Regions from separate parts of the Nocardioides thalensis genome, predicted to be linked through region 1. Evidence: predicted binding sites of a transcription regulator. Region 1 holds the regulator's gene; each other region holds the start of a gene.

What was found. The regulator LexA, encoded in region 1, represses DNA repair genes until DNA is damaged. The targets are predictions, from matches to a motif close to TCGAACANNTGTTCGA.
Region 2: HNR19_RS09290 (HNH endonuclease signature motif containing protein) is a predicted target of LexA. The motif match lies at 1,955-1,970, and genes of this name have one in related genera.
Region 3: HNR19_RS05600 (HNH endonuclease signature motif containing protein) is a predicted target of LexA. The motif match lies at 1,906-1,921, and genes of this name have one in related genera.

What each region holds. Positions count from the first base shown of each region.
Region 1 is NZ_JACCFP010000001.1:652,001-656,313, forward strand. It holds gene HNR19_RS03185 (ATP-dependent DNA helicase) at 1-416, shown strand, start outside; gene HNR19_RS03190 (MXAN_6640 family putative metalloprotease) at 449-2,038, opposite strand; gene lexA (transcriptional repressor LexA) at 2,094-2,804, opposite strand; gene HNR19_RS03200 (LysM peptidoglycan-binding domain-containing protein) at 3,116-3,478, shown strand; gene HNR19_RS03205 (PKD domain-containing protein) at 3,646-4,313, opposite strand, start outside.
Region 2 is NZ_JACCFP010000001.1:1,891,744-1,896,056, reverse strand. It holds gene HNR19_RS09305 (RNA polymerase subunit sigma-70) at 1-273, opposite strand, end outside; gene HNR19_RS09300 (SDR family NAD(P)-dependent oxidoreductase) at 425-1,144, shown strand; gene HNR19_RS09295 (GFA family protein) at 1,186-1,587, opposite strand; gene HNR19_RS09290 (HNH endonuclease signature motif containing protein) at 1,983-3,392, shown strand; gene HNR19_RS09285 (sigma-70 family RNA polymerase sigma factor) at 3,492-4,001, shown strand; gene HNR19_RS09280 (hypothetical protein) at 3,998-4,313, shown strand, end outside.
Region 3 is NZ_JACCFP010000001.1:1,128,620-1,132,932, forward strand. It holds gene HNR19_RS05595 (hypothetical protein) at 1-428, opposite strand, end outside; gene HNR19_RS05600 (HNH endonuclease signature motif containing protein) at 550-1,875, opposite strand; gene HNR19_RS05605 (CPBP family intramembrane glutamic endopeptidase) at 2,018-2,791, opposite strand; gene HNR19_RS22585 (DNA alkylation repair protein) at 2,958-3,572, shown strand; partial or broken gene HNR19_RS22590 (DMT family transporter) at 3,708-4,313, opposite strand, start outside.

The DNA.
Region 1 (4,313 bases):
CCGAGCTCGCGCGGCAGTTCGTCGCCGACCCGCACACCTGCCTGTTCGGCACCCTCGGCCTGTGGCAGGGCCTCGACGTCCCGGGCGACACCTGCCAGCTGGTGCTCATCGACCGGATCCCGTTCCCGCGTCCCGACGACCCGCTGATGAGCGCCCGGCAGCGCGCGGCCGACCAGGCGGGCGGCAACGGCTTCATGCAGGTCGCCGCCACCCATGCCGCGCTGCTCCTGGCGCAGGGGGCCGGCCGCCTGATCCGTACGCACACCGACCGCGGCGTGGTCGCCGTACTCGATCCGCGGCTGGTCACCGCGCGCTACGGATCGTTCCTCAAGGCGAGCCTGCCGCCGATGTGGTCCACCACCGACCCGCAGGTGGTCCGCCAGGCGCTCAAGCGGCTAGCGGGCAAGGTCGGGTAGCCCGGGCCGGTCGGGCCCGGGCGTGCCGAGACCTACGGCGTGACCGCCGCGCTCACCTTCTGCATAACGCCGTCGTCGCGCGAATCGCCCATGCAGCTGTAGTCCGGCATGGGGTAGTTCGAACCGTTCCAACAGTCGAACCGACTGCTTCCGTTGACGATCGTGACCTCGACCCATTTGGTCGCCGCGACGTCGAACGGGATCGGCGCGGCCGCTCCGTCTGCGGTGACGAGGGTCTGCGTCTGCGCACCACTCACCGGCTTGGTGACGATGACCGCGTGGCCACCGGACGGGGTATCGGCGAGGTCGAACGTCAGGTTGAGCATCGACAGAGGGCCAGTCTCGTCTGTCGGCACGTAGCGGACGGTGCGCGCGGTGAGGTGGTCGTAGGAGCGCCCGAAGCCCTGCGTCGCGTCCGGCGCGAGCGAGAACTGGTCGACCAGCGGCGTCCGCGGGTAGCCGTCCTTGTTCTCCGGGTCGGCCGCGACCTCTTGGTACTCCTGCGGGTAGGTCCGCGACGGCTGGCGGTTGCCCGCGGCGAACTTCGCGTACTCGGCCTCCAGGGTGGTGCCGTTGGCCTGGAGCGTCTGCACGACGGAGGCGAGGGAGTACTTCGCCCGGTCCTTGCCGGTCGCGCCGTTCCACATGTCCAGCACCAGGTCGTCCATGCCCGCGACCTTGGTGCCGTAGCGGTCGGTGAGGTAGCGGATGAAGATCCAGGTGCCGTAATGGAACAGCCCGTCGTATGCGAACGTGTCGAGCGACGTGAGCGGGTTGGAGATCGGGCCGTGTGGCAGATAGAAGGCGTTGTCGTTGATGTGGTCGTAGACCTCGTCCTCCGCCCAGGTCGCGGTGGCCTCCATGAACCAGGCGTCCTCGCCGTAATCGTGAGCGAACTGGACGTTGTGGAAGTACTCGTGCGCCGCGGTCACCTTCATATTTTCGAGCGGCGTATGGGCCGGAAACTGCTCACTGCTGTAGTCGTTGTCGAGAACGCAGAAGCCCCACGTACCGCCGTGCTTCGGCGGACGAGGATCGTCGGTCGTGCAGTACCCATACAGGTTGTTCGCGCCGATGTCGCCCAGGTACACGTCGGGCTTTGAATTGCCGCCGCGTCGTCCATCGCGGAACGGCCTGCGATAACCGGCGGCGATGTACTTCTTGTGGACCGCCGTCATGGTCCGTAGAACGTTGCGGACGTACTTGAGACTCCTGACTCCGTGCCGCTCGCTCTGCCGCTTCGTCTGCCAGTGCACGCAGATGACGGACGAGCACTTGCGTTGCGACTTGCTCGGCCGCAGCGGCCGCGCGAGTAGCTGATTCGCCTGCGCCCGCTGCACGCCTGTCAATTGACCTCGGAGGAGCGCGAGGTCGCGGAGCTCAAGGGTGAGTGAGCGAGCGCCGTTCTTGCCTTCCCCGGCGAGCAGGTCCTGGACCCGCTCGAGCGCCTCGATCGCGCGCTGCGCGCGGTGGGGGTTGGCGTCGGGGTCCGGCTCCGCCGCAAGGGTGGTCGCAGCAGGCGTGGGCGTCGCGCTTCCGGGGCTGGCGAGCGCGGGGACGATCAGCCCCAGCGTGCACAGGAGCAGGAGAGCGCGGAGCAGCGGGTGGCTGCGACGTGGCATCAGGCGGCCTTCCGGGTCGTGGACCGAGGACCCGGCCGACCCTACGCCCTGCTGCTCACACGCGCCGAAGTACGGCGGTGACCTTCCCGAGGATCGTCGCGTGGGTGCCGTCGATCGGCTCGAACGCCGGGTTGTGGGGGAGCAGCCAGACCTGGCCGTCCTTGCGCTGGAACGTCTTGACCGTCGCCTCGCCGTCGATCATCGCGGCGACGATCTCGCCGTTCTCGGCGGTGTTCTGCTGGCGGATCACGACGTAGTCGCCGTGGCAGATGGCCGCGTCGATCATCGACTCGCCGCTGACCTCGAGGAGGAACAGCTGGCCGTCGCCGACGAGCTGTTTGGGCAGGGGGAAGACGTCCTCGATGCGCTCCTCGGCGAGGATCGGGCCACCGGCCGCGATCCGGCCGACGACTGGGACGTTGGTGGCGGCGGGGGCCACGTCGCCGATGCCGGTCTCGTCGACGGACGACTCCTCGCCGGCGGAGATCGAGCGGCGCGCGGCCATGATCTCGGGCAGGAACACCTCGAGGGCGCGGGGCCGGTTGGGGTCGCGCTTGAGGTAGCCCTTCTCCTCGAGCACGCGGAGCTGGTGGGCGACGCTCGAGGTGCTGGTGAGGCCGACGGCGGAGCCGATCTCACGCATGCTGGGCGGGTATCCCCGCTCCTCGATGCTGTCCTTGATCGTGGCGAGAACCCGCTGCTGGCGCGGGGTCAGGCCGGTCGCGTCGGGGGGACCGTCGGGAAGCTCGCTGACTTTCTTCGCCATGGCCTGACGGTAACGCGGATCACGCACGACTTCAAACACGTGTTCGAACCGGGCGTGTCGGGTCCAGGGTGGTCGAGTAGCCGGCTCGCCCTGGCGAGCCGGCGTGTCGAGACCCCGACACGCCGTCGAACAAATCTTCGAACAGGTCCTTGATTCGTTCGAACACGTGATCTACCGTCGTACATGCGTTCGATCGAACGTCTGATCGACAGGCTCTCCGGATTGTGTCGGACCCGGTCGGTGGACTCAGACCAACGCACGACAGATCCGAGGTCCTGACCGTCAGGGCCGCTTCCCCCGGAGGTCACCCGATGAGCACCACGACTATCGCCCCGACGCTTCAGCTCCGCCCCGCCAGCCGGGTCCGCCCCGCCTCGCAGGTGCGACTGACCCGCCGCGGCCGGCTGACGATCTTCCTGCTCGGGCTCGCGCTCGCCTTCGGCGCCGGCCTGTGGCTGGCCGCCGGGTCGACCGCGACCCAGGAGCAGGGCGTCGCCGAGGTCGAGGTCGTCACGGTCGACCCGGGTGACACCCTCTGGGACATCGCGGCCGACGCCGCCGTCGACGGCAACGTCGGCGCGATGGTCGACGAGATCCGCGACCTCAACTCGCTCGACTCGAGCATGGTCTACGCCGGCCAGGAGCTGCGCGTCCCGCTGCCTGCCGCTGGTTGAGGTGCGAGGCGCCCCAGCGCCGAGCCTCGAAACCAAGGCACTTGCTTCGTCTGCCACCTCGACCCCGGCGGACGACGGGCCCTCGCCCGGGGCCCAGGGGAAGACGAGGGGCGGGACCGCGCACGGTCCCGCCCCTCGCAACTTTCCCAGGGTGGTCGAGTAGCCCGTCAGCCGGTGAGGATCGGCCGCGCCTCGACGGCCCGGAGCGACTCGGGCGAGCCCTCGATCGTCACCGAGCCCGGCACGGTCTGCCAGGCGCCTCCGTTGACCCGATAGTCGGCGACGTAGGTGGTGTCGAGCCGCGGCCGGTAGGCGCCGGCCTGCAGGTAGTTGTGGGTGATCTGGAGCTTCGGGTACGGCGCGCCCGGGTCGCTGGTGCGGAGCTTCTCGCCGTCATCGAAGTGCCAGGTGTAGGAGTGCACGTCGATCCGCAGGTCGACGCGCTGGCCGAGGAGCGTGACGCTGCGGAACAGCCGCTCCTTCTCCGTGTAGAAGTTCGTCTCGAAGTTGACCAGCGTGCGGCCGTCGGGTGGCTCGATGATCAGGGGGGAGGCCGGCAGCGGGATGCGCCGGAACGCTTGGGCGATCATGCCCGGCGTTGGGCCCTGGAAGACAACGTCGCCGGGGCAATAGAGGTAGTCCCAGAGGGTTTCGCCGTCGGGCGCTTCGATCCACTCGCGGTAGGCGTAGGACCCGTCCGGGCAAACAAACTCTGGTGCGCAGGCCCCGCCGTTGCACATTGGGCCGTGGTGGTACTCGCCCTCAGGTAGCGCGCCGCCATCGTCACCTGCGTTGTCGGCGTCGCCGGGGTCGCCCGGCATTTCCGATTCGCCCT
Region 2 (4,313 bases), 1.2 Mb from region 1:
TGCCGGGCGACGGCTGGCCGCGCGCAGCGTGTTGAGGCACTGGTTGGTAGCGATGCGATACAGCCAGGTGCGGACGGAGGACCGCCCCTCGAACCGGTCGAGCCCCCGCCACGCCGCGACCAGCGTGTCCTGCACGGCGTCCTCGGCGTCCTGGAAGGAGCCCAGCATCCGATAGCAATGGAGGTGCAGCTCCCGGCGATAGGGCTCGGCCAGCTCCCGGAACGCATCGCCGTCACCGGCCTGTGCCCTCGCCAGCAGCTCGGTCGCCGTCACGCCTCACACCCCCTGCTCCGCCGGATCTGTCGGTCCTCCTACGTACTGACACCGGGCGGGCCGAGAACTGGGCGCGCTTCCGCAGCCCAATTCTCGGCTGCCGTGGTGTCTCCACCTCTGACAGCTCGGATCACCCTCAGAAGGAGAACAGATGACGCTCAGCGACAAGACGGTCCTGGTCACCGGAGCCAACCGCGGCATCGGGAAGGCCTTGGTGGAGGAGGCGCTGCTGCGGGGAGCGCAGCGGGTGTACGCCGGCACCCGGCAGGCCCTCGCTCATGAGGATGAGCGCGTCACGCCGCTGGTCCTCGACCTGACGGACGCCGCCCAGGTCAGGCGCGCCGGCGAGGCCGTCGGATCGCTCGACGTCCTCATCAACAACGCGGGCGTCTACGGCTACGACGACCTGACCGACCGCGCTGCCCTCGAGCAGCAGCTCGCGGTCAACCTCTTCGGTCCCCTTGCGGTGACACAGGCCTTCCTCCCGCGGCTCGTCGAGTCACGGGGAGCGATCGTCAACGTGCTGTCACTGGCTGCGGTGGCCGCCGTGCCCATCAGTCCGGCGTACTCGATCTCGAAGGCGGCGGCGTTCTCGCTGACGCAGACCTTGCGCGCGACCCTCGCCGGTCAGGGCGTGGACGTCCACGCCGTGCTGCCCGGGCCCGTGGACACCGACATGGTGCGCGACCTCGACATCCCGAAGTCGAAGCCGCAGTCCGTGGCCCGAGCGATCCTCGATGGGCTCGACCGCGGCGAGGAGGAGATCTTCCCGGATCCCTACTCGCAGGGGATCGCCGAGGGCTGGGACAAGGGTGTGGCCAAGGCGCTCGAACGGCAGAACGCGGGTCTCGTCGCCGCTGCGAACCAGTAGCGGACACCTCGTGGTCCGTCGAACAGCGCGAGGTGCCGGCGTCACTCCGTCTCGAGCTCCGGGAGGTCGGGCCGCGAGTAGTAGTCGCTCGCTTGGCTGGTCCACCACGCCTGGACGGTCCGCAGCCCGGTGGGCGGATCCAGTGTGCCTGCGCAGATCGCCCGCCTCGCCGGGTCTTCCGACGACTGCCAGAACAGCGACGAGCCGCACCGGGAGCAGAATCCGTAGCCTGCGTCCGGGACCGGGAAGTACCAGGTGAGAAGGGCGTCCTCGTCCTCCACGTGGATGGCGTCCACCATCGCCGATGTCGTGGCCATGTGGTGACCGGTGAACCGCCGGCACCGCTCACAGTGGCAATCGATCACCGCACGCAGCTCGCCGCGGACGTCGTACCGGATGCCGCCACACAGGCAGCGCCCGCGGGCCTCGGACACGTCGGACATAAGCTCACCCTTCCCCCGCAGGTGGACGCGGGCTTCCGTCAGTCGATCGTCTCGACGATCGAGAACACTAGGGCGTCGCGTCGAGTGCGATGAGCGCAGCGAGGAGCCCGCCGGTGGTTGAGGTGCGACGAACGCCGCGGGAACCCGCCGGTGGTTGAGGTGCGACGAGCGCCGCGGGAACCCGCCGGTGGTTGAGGTGCGACGAGCGCAGCGAAAAGCCTCGAAACCTCCGGCGGCCGCCCGGTCTGCTGTGGTCGAGGTTCAGACGGCTGGGCACGAACAAGGCCGCCGGTCGGTCGCCCTTGCCTTTCGGGCGCCAGGCAGGCGGAGAAACTCCTCGAAAGCAGACCCCCACAACCCTTGCTGTTCGAACAGTTGTTCGATAGGATGAGCGCATGACCTCCACCACCGCGCTCGACACGGCCGCAGCCGCGGTACAGGCGTGCGCGGACCTCGCCGGCGGGCAGTGGGACCAGGTCGAGGACTCCCTGCTTCCTGAGGCCGCGGTGGCGATCGCGAGGATCCGCGCGTACGCCGACGCGGCCCTGGTCGAGGTCGCCGAGCAGCTGGAGGCCACCGGCGCCGCCGACAAGCTGGGCTGGGCCACGACCAAGGACTTCCTCACCCATCTCCTGGGCGGCCACAAAGGCACCGGCGCGACCTACCTGCGCGTGGCGAAGCAGACCGCCGACCTCCCCCACGTGCGGGAGGCGATGACCGCCGGGGAGGTGTCCCTGGCCCAGGCCAGCGTGATCGGGTCCAACGTGGCGAAGCTCCCCCACGTCGACGACCTCCGCGAACAAGCCGCCGGCAAGCTGCTGGACCTGGCGGTCGGCGAGCAGCGTGATGCCACCGACCTCGACCACGCCATCGGTGACGTGATCCACGACCTCGACCCCGACGGCACCCTGCTGGCGTGGGACACCGAGAAGGACAAGGCCGAACGCTCCGCCCACCGCGCCCGCTACTTGTCCTTCACCAAGGACAAGCTCGGCGGCTACAAGATCAAGGGCTACGGCACCGCCGAGGACACCGAGCTCGTCAAAACCGCCCTGATGCCGCTGGCCGCGCCCGTGGTCACCGAGCCCGGCGCCTGCGGCGGCGAACCCGACCACACCAAGTGGCGCGACCCCGAGACCGGGCAGGCCATCACCCACGGGTGTCCCGACCCCGACTGCCGCCACGACGGCCGCGACCCCCGCGAGTCCGGCGCCCGCCTCTTCGACGCCCTCGTCGAAGCAGCCCGCCGCCTCCAAGCCACCGACTCACTACCCCACGCCCACGGCACCACCGCCCGGATCACCATCACCACATCGCTCGACGCGTTGACCACCCGCCTCACCGAGACCGGGCACCTCGACACCGACGGGCACCTCCCCTCCGGCGACCGGCTCTCCGCCACTGCGGTACGACGCCTGGCCTGCGACGCCGAGATCATCCCCACCGTCCTCGGCACCCCCGGGCAGATCCTCGACATCGGCCGCACCACCCGCACCGTCCCCACCGCCATCTGGAACGCCCTCGTCCTCCGCGACCGACACTGCGCCTTCCCCGGCTGCAACCGCCTCCCCATCGCCTGCGACGCCCACCACATCCACCACTGGGCCGACGGCGGCACCACCGCCCTGCACAACCTCATCCTGCTCTGCCGCAAACACCACACCGCCATCCACCGCACCCCCTGGACCGTCGCCATCGACGACGACACCGGCAGACCCGCGTGGACACCCCCACCACCCATCGACACCAGCAACCGATGGTCCTTCACCCCCGCCCGAGCCAGACCACCCACGAGAGCCGCCTGACGGGCGGCTGCCCGGCGATCGACATCGCAGGCGATTCCGCGGTGACACCCACCGCCGTGCCGGACGTTCCCTAGTGTGAGCCCGAGGAACGGAGCCCAGGTGGACGCGGACCAGTTCGAGGCGTGCTGGCACGCACACATCAGGCGTGTCGTCGCGTACGCCGAGCGACACGTCGGCCGCGACGCGTCGTACGACGTCGCGGCGTCCACCTTCCTGACCGCCTGGCGGACCTGGGAGACGATCCCCTCCGAGCCGCTCCCCTGGCTGATTTCCGTCGCACGCGGGCACGTCCGCAACCACCATCGCTCCTTGCGCCGCCGCGCCGGCCTCGAGCAGCGCCTCGAGCTGCTCGACACCTCGGCGGCCACGGGCGCCGACACCGGCGTGACCGCGACCGAGCGCGCGGAAGCACTGCGGGTGCTGGCCGCCATGCCCGAGCAGGACCGCGAGGCGCTGCTGCTCGTGGCGTGGGAGGGCCTCACCACGGAGCAGGCGGCCGAGGTGCTCGGCTGCCGGCCCGGCACCCTCCGGATGCGGCTGCACCGCGCCCGAGCCCGCATCGAGAGCACGTCGTCGAATCCCCTCCCCCTGAGCAGGAGCGTGCAGTGAACGTCCTCGACCAGATCCGACCCCGGGCCGACCACCTGTCCGACGAGCACTCGCACGCCATGCTCGCGTCGGTGCTGAGCTCGCCCGCCCCGCGGCGCAAGCGGCGCGGACGCCGTGCGGCCGCCTTCGTGCTCTCCGGCGTGGTCGTCGCCGGCGGCGCGGCCTACGGCACCGGCCTGGTCCCGGAGATCGTCGCGGAGCGCTTCCAGCAGATCCGCGGCGGGGACGACGGGTGGCCGGACCCGATCGACGGCGAGCGCCTGATCGCCGACGTCCCGCTCAGCAACGGCAAGCAGGCCCGCGTCTGGCGCG
Region 3 (4,313 bases), 480 kb from region 1:
CGGTTCCACGTGACGACCGCGGCGCCACCGGCGGGTCGCAGCGCGACCTCCGCGTCGGCCACCCAATGGTCGTCCGGGGTCAGCATCACCACCGGGCCGAGCTCCCCGTCGGCCGTGAAGCGCCGCGCGAAGACCGACGCCCGCGCCTCCTCCTCGATCCGCTGGTCCCAGATGGCCACACCGTCGCCGTCACGGTCGACCGCGACCTCGAAGGAGGACCACGGCTGCTCGACCGGTGCGAGCGGAAGGACCGGCGACAGCGCCCCTCCGCTCCGCCGGATGCGGAGGTTGAACCACGCGTCCGCGACGTACGCGTAGGCGGTGTCGCCCTCGCCGTCCGTGGCCTGGTCAGCCGCGACGGCGTGGACACCCTCAGGCGTCACCGGTGCCGGGTCCGCGGCGTCGGCGGCTCTCGGTGCCAGCGGCACGATAGCGGTCGCTAGTGCGACCAGGGCTGTTGCGGGCCGCGGCCCCGAGAACGACATGCGCATGGCGACATAGTCGCAGCGTCGCGGTCTCGGCGGGAGGGTGTCTTCGGGTCGAGTGCTTCTAGCGCAGGCGCCGCGCCCGGAGTCGCTTGAACATCCACTCGGTCGCCGAGTGCCTGACCAGCTCGTAGTCGGGGTCTTCGGCCGCGCGGTGGTGGTGCCAGCAGACGGGGATGGCGTTGTCGAGGTCGGTGCCGCCGCCGCGGGCCCAGGGTCTGAGGTGGTGGATCTCGCACCAGGCGAAGGGCCGCTCGCAGCCCGCGATGGCGCAGGAGTCGTAGACGACCGACAGGGCCTGGCGTTGCTTGTCGGTGTGGAGTCGGGTCGTGCGACCGAGGTCGAGCGGCGCGGAACCGGAGCCGAGGACGACCGGCACGATGCCGGCCTCGCACGCCATCCGGCGGGCCTCGGCAGCGGAGATGTCGACCAGTCCGTCGGTGGTGGCGCACCCGGCGTCGGCAAGCGCGGCGGTGAGGTCGGCGAGCTGGAGGTGGACCAGCATCGTGGTGCCGCCGCGGGGCAGGTGGTCCTTCGGCAGGTGCTCGATCAGCTCGCACAGCGCGAGGCCGAGGATGTCGTAGTAGCCGAGGTTCTCGGCGCTGTCGTCGGTGACCTCGTTGCCGGCCTTGTCGCGTCCGTAACGCCGCGGGGCCGAGAGGGCCTCCAGGACGCTGCGCAGCCAGGCGCCGTGGCGCTTGGGGATCTGGAACCTGCCGGCGGTGGTGTCGGCGTCGATGTCGGTCATGGTGAGCCACGTGTTGGTCCTGGCCCGCGACTCCGCGCGACGTACCGAGGCCTTGAGGTGGGCCAGGTGGGTCTCGGTGTCCAAGGTGGCGTAGATGCGCCGTGCTTCTCGGCGCAACCGGACCGGGGGCATCGGGATGCCGGACTTGTTGCCGATGCCGTTGGCCTTGCCGATCAGCAGCTCCTCGGCCTGGGTGAGCAACGTCGGGTTGGCCTCGAGGACCTGGTCGGCGGTGACCTCCAGGCAGGCGACGATGATCCTGGCCTGCTCGAGGCGGATGCGACCCTCGTTGAGCGCAGTCAGGGTCTGGCCGTAGCGCTCCTGCAGCAGCCGCGCGAGCAGCAGTCCGCCCTTGAGCTGCTCGCGACGGTCGCCGGTCAGCTTGGAGAGCCAGGCATCGGTGCCGGTCGAGGCATCGGTGGCCTCGACGGTGCGGCGCTCGGCCTCCGCAGCGAGCCGCAGCCGGACCGCCTGGGCCTGGGACTCCAACGCCGCGGCCTCGGTGACCGCCTCTTCCACCTGCCGATCGGTCAGCGACTCCAACGGCACGTCCAACGCCTCGGTCACCGCAGACCGCGCACCACCCAGCGCCCCGAGGAGCTCCTTGCCCCGGTCGGCTTGGGGGAGTGCGGTCACCGTCATGACACCCATTCCATCACCAAGAGCCGACAACCGAACTGGTGAGCGAACCGGTCTGTGGATGAGTTTCGTCGTCCACCGCGGCGCCGGTGCTTCGTGGCCCAGCCCGCCCGATCATGCCGAGCAGCGAACGCTCCGGGTTTCTCTAGCGGGTCGCTGCGATCAGAGCGAGAGTGAAGGTCGTCCAGTCGTTGAGGACGTGCGCGCCGAAGCTGACCCAAAGATTCTTCGTTCGGATGAAGGCGAGCGTGAGAACGAGTCGAGCGGCGCCGATGACCAGAATGGCTTGCGCGAAGTTCCAGTCGTAGGTGGGTAGATGGGCGGCACCAAACCAGATGGCGGTGGCGAGCCAGGCGATGAGGATGCTCTTCTTGCGGGACGCGCCGCGCTGGGTGAGGAACCACAGGAGCCCGAGAAAGGGAAGGATCGTGAAGACCTCTTCGCCAAGGAGCTGAAGGCCGGTGCCGACGTAGAAGGCGATGATCTGCGCTGCACCAGCGTCCGCGAGGTCGTCGGTGGCGGTGTTGGCGCTGAGGTGATTGAAGTCGCCGCCGGAGACGAGCAAGGCGGCGAGGGCGCTCACAGCCAGGTTGATGATCCAGAACGCGACCATGGCTCCGAGGTCGGAGGCTCGCACGGACTTGAAGAGGACGCGCCAGTGCCCGCGCGCGACCCAGACGAAGACGGCCGCTGGCATGGCGAGGAACAGGACCCGAGGGATCAGTTCAGCGCGCTCGTCAGTGAACCCCACCGAGGCGAGGACGGCGAAACCCGCGGCACAAGCGACCACAACCGCTACCCAGCTCGACCCCGAGATCGCTACCGGCTGGTCGTTGTAGAAGGGGAAGTCCTGCTTGTCGTCGCGCTCGACCAAGCGCCCAAAGCGGTTCAGGCCGGGGTCCGCGGTTGCCTCGGTCATGCTTCGCCCCTCCGGTCGTCGGCGTCCCGAGTGTGGCAGACCAGTCTGCCCATGACGCGACGACCGTCGTCCGACTGTGAGGGCCCATGCCGCCGCCGGGGCGAAGCGCTCCACCGCGCCGCGGAAAGTGCGATGAGGAAACGCCCCAACCCGAGTCTGTCCGGGCATGGGTGACTGGACCGCCGCCGAGGTCATGACGGCGTTGGAGGACCTCGGGCTGCTCGGCGAGGGTCCTCGTCGGATGCGCGACCTCTTCGACACCGCGAAGACGGCCCGTGACCTCCCGCTCGACGAGGTCGACAAGCTCATGGCCGAGCCGCCGTACGCCGCCCGGATGGCAGCGTTCTGCATCCTCGACTTCCAGGCCCGCGCTCGTCCGGGCGATGTCGCGCTCCGTGACGCCTACCTGCGCCATCACGACTCGATCGACGCGTGGGACATGGTCGACCGTGCAGCGCCGTGGGTGGTCGGATCCTGCGTGGCAGGAGGTCCCTACGACCTGCTGCACGATCTCGCGGCCTCGCCCGACCCACTACGCCGGCGTACGGCGATGACGGCGCCGCTGTGGTTCGTGAGGCATGGCACCGATGCCGACGTCCTCGCCGGTTTCGAGCTCGCGGCCACGCTGCATGCCGACGCCGACCCGCTCGTGCACAAGCCCGTCGGGATCTTCCTGGCCCACGCCGGGGAGCGGATGCGCCCCCAGCTGCTCACGTTCCTGGCGGAGCACGAGAGCCACATGCCACGACCAGCCGCGCGGCTGGCGCGACGCAGGCTGTGACGACTGCGTCCTTTCGTCGCCACGGGGTACCTCCCTGTTGCGTGCTCGTCGAGTCTCGCTTTCGGGTGAGACACGCTCACGCCCGTGGGTGCGAGCGCGGCGAGCACGCCTCCACCGCACCTGCACCAGCACTGCCGACGCGAGCACGAACGAGCCGCCGCACACCTGCAGCGGAGTCAGGTGCTCGCCCAGCACCATGCTCGCGAGGACGGCGGTAGCCACCGGCTCGAAGGTCGAGAGGATCGAGGCGCTCGTCGGCCCGGTCAGGTGGAGCCCGGCGAAGAACGCCGTCGAGGCGACCACCGTCGAGACCATCGCGATGCAGGCGATCCAGAACCAACCGGCCAGGGAGGTCTCGAGCTCGACGCCACCCGTCACCCCAGCGCGTACGGCGAGAGCGCAAGCCGCGCCGATCATCACCAGCGTCGTGAGCGTCAGTGGCGGCACGTGCCGGACCGTGTCGTCGGCGACCAGGATGTAGACGGTGTAGGTGAGCGCCGCCCCGAACGCCAGGGCGACCCCGACCGTGTCGAAGCCGAGCGGGCCGCTGCCGACCAGGACCAGCAGCGTGCCGCCGGTCGCGAGGCCCAGGGCGCCGATCCGGGCCGGCGTCAGCCGGTCGCGGCCGAGCGCGGCCGCGGCCAGCGTCACCAGCACCGGGTAGGTGTAGAGCACCAGGGCGACCAGGGCGGCGTCGACCCGCTCCAGGGCTGAGAAGTACAGCGACGCCTGGGTTGCATA